Regions from separate parts of the Sphingomonas sp. GW821-FHT02B09 genome, predicted to be linked through region 1. Evidence: riboswitches for the same ligand, from Rfam matches in the RefSeq annotation. Region 1 holds a riboswitch; the other holds the start of a gene.

Region 1 (4,657 bases):
CCCGGACGTGCGCCGGGGGACGGTCAGCCTATGCCGCGGCGTCGAGGCCGCGTGGCAGTTTGAATGCGATCGTCTCGCGCGTCGTTTCCTCCTCGCGCTCGGTGATCGCGAAGCGGGTGGAGAGCAGGTCGACCAGCTCGCGCACCAGCAGCTCCGGCGCGGAGGCGCCGGCGGTGATGCCGAGCGTGCCGACGCCGTCGAGGAACGTCCAGTCGAGATCGCCGGCGCGCTGGATCAGCCGCGCCGGAATGCCCTCGCGCTCCGCCACCTCGACCAGCCGCACCGAGTTGGACGAATTGGGCGCGCCGATCACCAGCATCGCGTCGCACGCCGCGGCGATCGCCTTGACCGCCGCCTGCCGGTTCGAGGTGGCGTAGCAGATGTCCTCGCCGCGCGGCGGCAGCATGGTGGGGAAGCGGCGTTGCAGCACCGCGACCACCGCGGCGGTGTCGTCGACCGACAGCGTCGTTTGGGTGAGGAAGGCGAGATTGTCGGGATCGACCGGCGCGAAGATCTCGGCATCGGCGGCGGTCTCGATCAGCGACATCGCGCCGGCGGGCACCTGACCGAAGGTGCCGACGACCTCGGGATGGCCGGCGTGGCCGATGAAGACGATGTGGCGGCCCGCGGCGACGAGCCGCTCGGCCTGACGATGGACCTTCGACACCAATGGGCAGGTCGCGTCGAGATAGTCGAGGCCGCGGTTCTGCGCGTCGACCGGCACCGACTTGGGCACGCCGTGCGCGGAGAAGACCACCGGCGCGCCGTCGGGCACCTGGTCGAGCTCCTCGACGAACACCGCGCCCTGCGCCTTCAGCGTGTCGACGACGAACTTGTTGTGGACGATCTCGTGGCGGACGTAGACGGGCGCGCCGTGCTTCTCGATCGCGAGTTCGACGATGCGGATCGCGCGGTCGACGCCGGCGCAGAAGCCGCGCGGTGCGGCGATCAGCAGTTCGAGGACGGGCTTGCCGCCGTCCGCGGGGAATTGGGAGGCCATGCCGGCGGTTCTACGCGATTGGTGCGGCGCACGGAAGTACGCGATTGGCTCACCGCGCGGAAGTACGCGATTGCTTGCACGCGGGAAAGCCGGTTCCTATGGTGCGCCGCGCATCGCCCGGGTTCTCCGGCGGGGCATCACTGTCCGTTCGACAAAGGTACGCGTCCTCTTGAAAACCTCGGCTTTAGGCCTGTCCGCCCTCGCGCTGATCCTCTCGGGCTGCGCCAGCAAGGGCGAGATCGTCGAAGGCGGCATCTCCGCCGTGCGCTCCGCCTGCCCGACGGTCGGCGTCGCCGCCGGTACCGGCGACATCACCCTGTTCGATCCTGCGACGAGCCGCGACGCGAGCGCGATCGACGTCGTCGCCAGCATGACCAACGTGCGCGGCGCCTGCAACGACGCCGGCGAGCAGATCGCCACCAGCGTCACCTTCGACGTGCTCGCGCGGCGGACGCGGACCGAGGGTCCGCGCGACGTGGTGCTGCCTTATTATATCGCGATCGTCCGCGGCGGCTCGGCGGTGACCGCCAAGCGCAAGGGGCAGATCGCGGTGCATTTCGACGCCGGGCAGGCGCGCGCGCAGGCGCAGGGCACCGCCTCGACGCAGATCGCGCGGGCGGCGGCGACCTTGCCCGACGAGGTGCGCAACCAGCTCACCCGCAAGCGCAAGGCGGGCGACGAGGATGCCGCGACCGATCCGCTGGCGCGGCCGGAGGTGCGCTCCGCAGTGCTGCGCGCGACCTTCGAGGCGCTGGTCGGCTTCCAGCTCACCGACGACCAGCTGAAGTATAACGCGCAACGCTGATTCTCATCCCTTCCCGCGCAGGGAGGGGAGGGCGTTTCCGCATTGACTAAGGCCCCGCTGCCCGTCACAGCACCACGCGTCGATGCCGGGCGACCGGCATGGGCGGGCGCGGGAGAGAGCCTCTGCACAAGGAGGCCGCCGAAGGAGCAACCACCCCGGAATCTCTCAGGCAAACGGGACCGCGCGCTGCCTTATCGACACTCTGGAAAGCGTTCCTTTGAGGAGCCACCGAAGGGGTAAGCCCGCCGCGCCAAGCGCCGGGTCAAAGCTCTCAGGTCACCGTGACAGAGGGGGTATGACGGATCGATTGCGGCCCCGTGCCGTCTTTGGTCCCGTGCCTTTCTTGGAGACGGTTGATGAGCGATTCGCTGCCAGACACCTTGCCCGACCCGCTCGACGACCTCGACGGCGACGAGCCCGCAATCCAGCTGCTGCCGCTCGACGGCTGGCACCGCGCCCGCGGTGGCCGCATGGTGCCGTTCGCCGGCTATGAAATGCCCGTTCAATATGAGGGCATCATGGCCGAGCATCTGTGGACGCGCGAGTCCGCCGGCCTGTTCGACGTCAGCCATATGGGTCAGGTCGGCTTCACCGGCGACGGGCTCGACGCCGCCGGCGTCGCCAAGGCGCTCGAAGCGGTGCTGCCGGGCGATATCGCCGGGCTCGCCGCGACCAAGATACGCTATTCGCTGCTGCTCAACGACGAGGGCGGCATCCTCGACGATCTGATGGTCACGACGCTGCCCGCCGAGGGCGCACATCCGTTCGGCGCGGCGAGCCATTATGTCGTCGTCAACGGCGCGACCAAATATGACGATCTCGCCTATCTGCTCGACGTGCTGCCCGACGATCTGACGATGAACCTGATGGAAGATCAGGCCTTGCTCGCGGTGCAGGGGCCCAAGGCGGTCGCCGCCGTGTCGCGCCTGATCCCCGGCGTCGAGGATCTCGTGTTCATGACCGCGGGCGCGTTCGACTGGAACGGCCATGCGCTGTGGATCAGCCGTTCGGGCTATACCGGCGAGGACGGCGTCGAGATTTCGATCCCCGCCGAGGCCGCCGCCGATTTCGCCGATGCGATCTGCGCCGAGCCCGAGGTCAAGCCGATCGGCCTCGGCGCGCGCGATTCGCTGCGGCTCGAGGCCGGGCTGCCGCTCTACGGCCACGATCTCGATCCCGAGACGACGCCGGTGATGGCCGACCTCGGCTTCGCTCTGTCCCAGCGCCGCCGCGAGGCCGCCGATTTCGCCGGCGCCGCGCGTATCCTCGCCGAGCGGACCGATGGTCCCGCGGTCAAGCGCGTCGGCCTGTCGGTCGCCGGGCGCCAGCCGGTGCGCGAGGGCGCGAGCGTCGTCGACGCCGAGGGCGCGGTGATCGGCCGCGTCACCAGCGGCGGCTTCGCGCCGAGCGTCGGTGCGCCGATCGCCATGGCCTATGTTCCCGCCGCGCTCGCCGAGGCCGGCACGCCGCTGCGCCTTGTCCAGCGCGGCAAGATCCACGAGGCGACGGTCGCTCCGATGCCGTTCGTTCCCCACCGCTATGTCCGCGCAGGAGGCAAGTGATGAGCCGTTATTTCACCGAAGATCATGAGTGGGTCGATGTCGATGGCGACACCGGCACCGTCGGCATCTCCGATTATGCGCAGGGCCAGCTCGGCGACATCGTGTTCGTCGAGGTGCCCGAGACGGGCAAGCAGCTCGGCAAGGGCGACGAGGCCGCGGTGGTCGAATCGGTCAAGGCCGCGTCGGACGTCTATTCGCCGGTGTCGGGGACGGTGACCGAGGGCAATGCCGCGCTGTCGGACGATCCCAGCCTCGTCAACTCGGATCCGGAAGCGGAGGGCTGGTTCTTCAGGATCACGCTCAGCGATCCGGCCGAGCTGGAGACGCTGATGGACGAAGCCGCCTATGCGGAGTTCGTCGCCAAGCTGTAACGATCAGCCTCGCAATTGGTGCTCCGCTCTGGTCGATGCTTCGCCGCGCTTGATACGTCACCCCGGACTTGTTCCGGGGTCCACGCGGCGGCGAGGAGGATGGTCTGAAACGATAGGGCGCCCCTGCTGCCCGGTGGACCCCGGAACTGGTCCGGGGTGACGGGATCTGCGGGGATGATGGATCGAACCTCAGCCCGTCGCCATAGGTAAAGCCCTTCCCACACGCGGGGCTCTCAAGGGAATGATGATGCGCTACCTGCCGCTTACCCAGCCCGACCGCGACGCGATGCTCGCGGTCATCGGTGCGGGATCGATCGACGATCTGTTCGTCGACGTGCCCGAGGCCGCCCGCCTGTCCGGCCCGATCCACGACCTGCCGAACCACGCCTCCGAACTGGCGGTCGAGCGGCACATGACCGCGCTCGCCCGCCAGAACACGGTCGCGGGCGAAGTGCCGTTCTTCCTCGGTGCGGGCGCCTATCGCCATCACGTGCCGGCGAGCGTCGATCACCTGATCCAGCGTGGCGAGTTCCTCACCGCCTATACGCCGTATCAGCCCGAGATCGCGCAGGGCACGCTGCAGATGCTGTTCGAGTTCCAGACGCAGGTCGCGCGGCTGCTCGGCACCGACGTGGCGAACGCGTCGATGTACGACGGCTCGACCGCCTGCTGGGAAGCGATCGGCATGGCGCGGCGCATCACCCGCAAGGGCAAGGCGATCCTGTCGGGCGGGCTCCACCCGCATTATGTCAGCGTCGCCAAGACGATGGCGAAATACACCGGCGATCATCTCGAAACCTCCGCGCCGGCGCTGACCGCCGAAACGGATATCGACGCGCTGATCGCCGCGATCGACGGCGATACGTCGTGCGTCGTCGTGCAATATCCCGACATCCTCGGGCGCATCGCCGACCTGACG
Region 2 (4,657 bases), on a different contig from region 1:
TCGATAATGCGATAGATATTCGGGACTCGAGATGATCAAAACCTCGCGGATGCCCGCGAGCATCAGCGCAGATAGCGGGTAATAGATCATTGGCTTATCGTAGACCGGCAGCAACTGCTTGTTGACGACCAACGTTGCAGGATGGAGCCGCGTGCCGGTGCCGCCGGCGAGAATGATGCCCTTCATGCCGAACGCTCCATTTGTCCATTCAGCCCGCGTCGCACGTCTGCCGCTTGCCTATCGACCAGTGGCTGCCACCAAGCTGCGTTGTCGAGATACCAGCGGATCGTCATTTCCAGGCCGCTTTCGAAACTCTCCTGTGGCACCCAGCCCAGTTCGGCACGGATGCGGGTAGCGTCGATCGCATAGCGCTGATCGTGACCCGGACGATCGGCAACGAAGCCGATCTGTTCGGCGTAGGAGCCTCCCTTCTCGCGCGGCCGCAGTCGATCAAGCGTCGCACAGAGTGTTTCGACCACGTCGATATTCCGTCGCTCGGCGCTGCCGCCGATATTGTAGCGGCGCCCCGGGACGCCACGTTCGAACACCGCTTGCAATGCGCGGACGTGATCCTCGACGAACAGCCAGTCGCGCACGTTTTCGCCGCGCCCGTAGACAGGCAAGGTCTCTCCCGCCATGGCCTTGACGATCATCAACGGGATCATCTTTTCGGGAAAATGATAGGGGCCGTAGTTGTTCGAGCAATTGGTGACGAGCACCGGCAGGTCATACGTATGGCCCCAGGCACTGACCAGATGATCGGATGCCGCCTTTGACGCCGAATAGGGCGAGCGCGGATCATAGGGCGTCTCTTCGGTGAATGCACCGGTAGGCCCCAACGAACCGAACACCTCGTCGGTCGAAATGTGATGGAAGCGGAAGGCCGCCCGATCGGTTTGTGAGAGGCCCTGCCAATAGGCACGCGCGGCGGTAAGCATCGTGAAGGTGCCGACGACGTTGGTCTGTACGAAGGCGCCAGGGCCATCGATCGATCGGTCGACATGGCTCTCGGCGGCCAGATGGGTGATCACGTCCGGGCGGAAGTCGTGGATCGCGGCGCCGACGGCCGCCGCATCGCACACGTCGGCATGGACGAAACGATAGCGGGGATCGTCGGCGATCGGCGCGAGGGCGGTCAGCGTACCGGCATAGGTCAACGCATCGAGGTTCAGCACCTCGTGCCCGGTGTTGCGGATCAGGTGGCGGACCAACGCCGAGCCGATGAAGCCGGCTCCCCCGGTGACGAGAATACGCATGGCTTGTGCCTAGCTGCAAAGGGTTAACAGGCACATCTAGGCTACGACATGTCGCCGTGTCGACATGTCGGATTGCATAGGGATCGACGATTAGGTTTGTCGATGTGCATTCCGCTCAAGTCGCACATGCTTGGATGTATGGCTGTCGACACGCCGACACGTCAACATTCCACCACGTTGACGGCGAGCCCGCCGAGGCTCGTCTCCTTGTATTTCGAGCGCATGTCCTCGCCGGTCTGGCGCATCGTCTCGATCACCGCGTCGAGGCTGACGACGTGGCTGCCGTCGCCGCGCAGCGCGAGATAGGCGGCGTTGATCGCCTTCACCGCACCCATCGTGTTGCGCTCGATGCACGGGATCTGCACCAGCCCGCCGATCGGGTCGCAGGTGAGGCCCAGATTGTGCTCCATGCCGATCTCCGCGGCATTCTCGATCTGGCGGTTGCTGCCGCCGAGCACCGCGGCGAGCGCCCCCGCCGCCATCGAACAGGCGACCCCCACCTCCCCCTGGCACCCCATCTCCGCGGCTGAGATCGACGCGCGTTTCTTGTAGAGCATGCCGATCGCCGCGGCGGTGAGCAGGAAACGGCGCGCGCCCTCGTCGTCGGCGCCCTCGATCAGCGTCTCGTAGAAGCGCAGCACCGCGGGCAGCACGCCGGCCGCGCCGTTGGTCGGCGCGGTGACCACCCGGCCACCGGCGGCATTCTCCTCGTTGACCGCGAGCGCCCACAGGCTGACCCACTCGAACACCTCGGCGGGATTGCGGCCGGGCGTGTCGCCGGTGAGGCCCTGCTGGATCGCGCGAGCGCGGCGCCGCACCTTGAGGCCGCCGGGCAATATGCCCTCCTGCGCGATGCCGCGGTCGATGCACGCGCTCATCGCGGCGCGGACCGCGTCGAGGAAGGCGTCGGTCTCCGCGGGGCTGCGCCACGCCTCCTCGTTGGCGCGGACCAGCTCGGCGATCGACAGGCCGGTGGCATCGCCGAGCACGAGCAGATCGGCGCCCGAGCCGAACGGGTGGCGCACCGCGACATTGCCCGCGGCGAGCCGTTCGCCTTTGCGCAGGATCGCGCCGCCCCCGATCGAGAAATAGGTCTCGGCATAGGTTGCGCCATCGGCATAGCGGGCGGTGAAGGTCATGCCGTTGGGATGTTCGGGCAGGAAGTCGCGCGGGTGGAAGACGACGTCGTCGGGCGCGAAGGCGATGACGTGGCGGCCGGCGAGCGTCAGCCGCCGCTCGACGCGGATATCGGCGAGGATCGCCGGCGCGGCATCGGGATCGAGCCGCTCGGGCTCCCAGCCGGCGAGGCCGAGGATCGTCGCGGTGTCGGTGGCATGGCCGCGCCCGGTGAGCGCGAGGCTGCCGTAGAGATCGCAGGTGACGCCGACCGGAGCCCCCTGCCCTATCCCCTGCCCCGCGCCCTGTCCGAGCGCGCGCTGCCCGAAGTCGAAGGCGGCGCGCATCGGGCCGACGGTATGCGAGCTCGACGGGCCGATGCCGATCGTGAACAATTCGGCGACGCTGATCGGGCGATCGAGGTTGCGGTCGAGCGGCGCGGTGACGGGATCGGTGTGCATGCGGTCCTTCCGCCGGTCGCTGCCGGCCTGCATGCCCCATCTGTCCCTTGCGCCTGAGATCATTATCCCGTCGGCGGGCACCGGCTGGCGCCACTCTCCAGATGTCGTCGTCGATCGGTCCTTCTGCCTGAGAGTTTCCGGGGCGGTTGCTCCTTCGGCGCCGGGGCCAGCCCGGTCTCTCCCTGATCGACGTCGCGGACGGTATCATCGCCCCGCCACCGGTCAAGGGCACCGCACGCGCCCGTTCCATCCTGTCGAGCTATCGACATGTCGACAGATCGACCTCGTGGCGTCTGGCACCGCAAAAGATTCGAAGGACTTGGCAGTACAAGGTCGAGGCATAGACATGTCGACAATCCGACGCGTCGTACGGCATACGTCGGGCGCGGCGCCCGCTCCTGCCGGAGCCCGCCATGGGTCGGCGAAACCCGCCGCTCGCGCGCCATTTCCTACTCGAAAGCACGAATGGGACGGCGTCCAAGCCCATTTTCCCTCGGGAATCCCGTGTGGGGTGCCAAAAGTTCGTGCTTTCGAGTAGGAAATGATCATGGCCCGTTCCCCTGCCCCGACCCGCCCGTCCGCCAGCGCCGGTACCGTGCCGCACCGCGACCTGTTCACGCTCGACAGCCCGCTGCACGGCGAGATCCGCGGCGAGCGGTCGCTGATGGCCTTTCCCTTCTTCGCGCTGTCCAAGAACGCCTGGATGAAGCCGCTGACCTACGACCACGCCACCGTGTCGATCGAGGTGCGACCCTCGGCAAGCGGCGTCGCGACGATCTACGACAAGGAGATCGTGCTCTATATCGCCAGCCTGATGGCAGCGAAGCTCGAGGCGGGCGAGCACGTCGAGCAGGACTTCATCTTCACCGCGCACGATTTGTTTTCGGTCACCGGCTCCAACCACAGCGCGCGCTCCTACGGCCGGCTGTCGGAGGCGCTGGAACGGCTACAGGGTACGCAGATCAAGACCAACATCGAAGCGGGCGGGGAGGGGGAGGAGGGCTTCTTCTCGTGGCTCTCCGAAGCAAAACTCCATTATTCCAAGACGAAGAGCGGTGAGCGGCGGCTGAAGGCGGTCAAGGTGCGGCTGTGCGACTGGCTGTTCCGCGCGATCCTGCTCGATCGCCACGTGCTCGATTATGCCGCCGCTTACTTCCAGCTCGGGCCGATCGAACGGCGCATCTACGAGGTGGCGCGCTCGACCTGCGAGGAGGGCGGGCTCGACCTCGATCTCGCCACCTTCCGCCTGCAGATCGGCTATCAGAACCCGCTGTCGAACTTCAAGGCGGCGCTCAAGCAGATCGTCGCGACCGACGGCATCCCCGATTACCATCTCGAGCTGGTCGAGAGCGAGGCGGCCGAGGAGGAAGGCGCCGCCCCGCGCCGCGGCCGCAAGGCGCCGCAGAACCGGGTGGTGATCACGCCGCGGCCGCAGCCGGGGCAGGCGGTGCTGAGCGAGCATCGCACCATCGTCGAATCGGCCGTGGCAGAGGGAACCAATCCGGTCGGGTGATTCGCCGACGGCTGCGAATTGTTACTCGAAAGCACGAATGAATGCGGTGCATTCCTACTCGAAAGCACGAATGGCGGCGCGCCATTGTTACTCGAAAGCACGAATAGAAACGTCTATTCTACTCGAAAGCACGAACTTTTTCGGGCTAAATACTCGAAAGCACGAATCGTAAGCGCTTCCGCTGTTGGATCATTGCTGCAACAAGAATGACACGCGGTCATGTCGACCGCGGCGATGTTCATGGAGTGGCCGTGACCACATAAAGGAAAGCCCGGCACGAAGGCCGGGCATCCCAAGGAAATATTCGAGAG

Evidence for each region. Region 1 has a riboswitch for glycine ahead of gcvT (glycine cleavage system aminomethyltransferase GcvT). Riboswitches for the same ligand answer to the same signal wherever they lie in the genome.
Region 2: it holds a riboswitch for glycine, as region 1 does, so the genes downstream of both, AC07U4_RS20975 (L-serine ammonia-lyase) here and gcvT (glycine cleavage system aminomethyltransferase GcvT) in region 1, are expected to answer to the same signal.

Annotation. Positions count from the first base shown of each region.
Region 1 covers NZ_JBWKVV010000001.1:1,139,299-1,143,955, reverse strand. Annotated here, with positions in the region: gene ispH (4-hydroxy-3-methylbut-2-enyl diphosphate reductase) at 29-1,000, opposite strand; gene AC07U4_RS05245 (hypothetical protein) at 1,170-1,805, shown strand; glycine riboswitch at 1,905-1,997, shown strand; glycine riboswitch at 1,998-2,103, shown strand; gene gcvT (glycine cleavage system aminomethyltransferase GcvT) at 2,162-3,367, shown strand; gene gcvH (glycine cleavage system protein GcvH) at 3,367-3,738, shown strand; gene gcvPA (aminomethyl-transferring glycine dehydrogenase subunit GcvPA) at 3,986-4,657, shown strand, end outside.
Region 2 covers NZ_JBWKVV010000008.1:3,714-8,370, reverse strand. Annotated here, with positions in the region: gene rfbA (glucose-1-phosphate thymidylyltransferase RfbA) at 1-186, opposite strand, end outside; gene rfbB (dTDP-glucose 4,6-dehydratase) at 183-1,256, opposite strand; gene AC07U4_RS20975 (L-serine ammonia-lyase) at 1,418-2,833, opposite strand; glycine riboswitch at 2,939-3,028, opposite strand; gene AC07U4_RS20970 (replication initiator protein A) at 3,381-4,346, shown strand.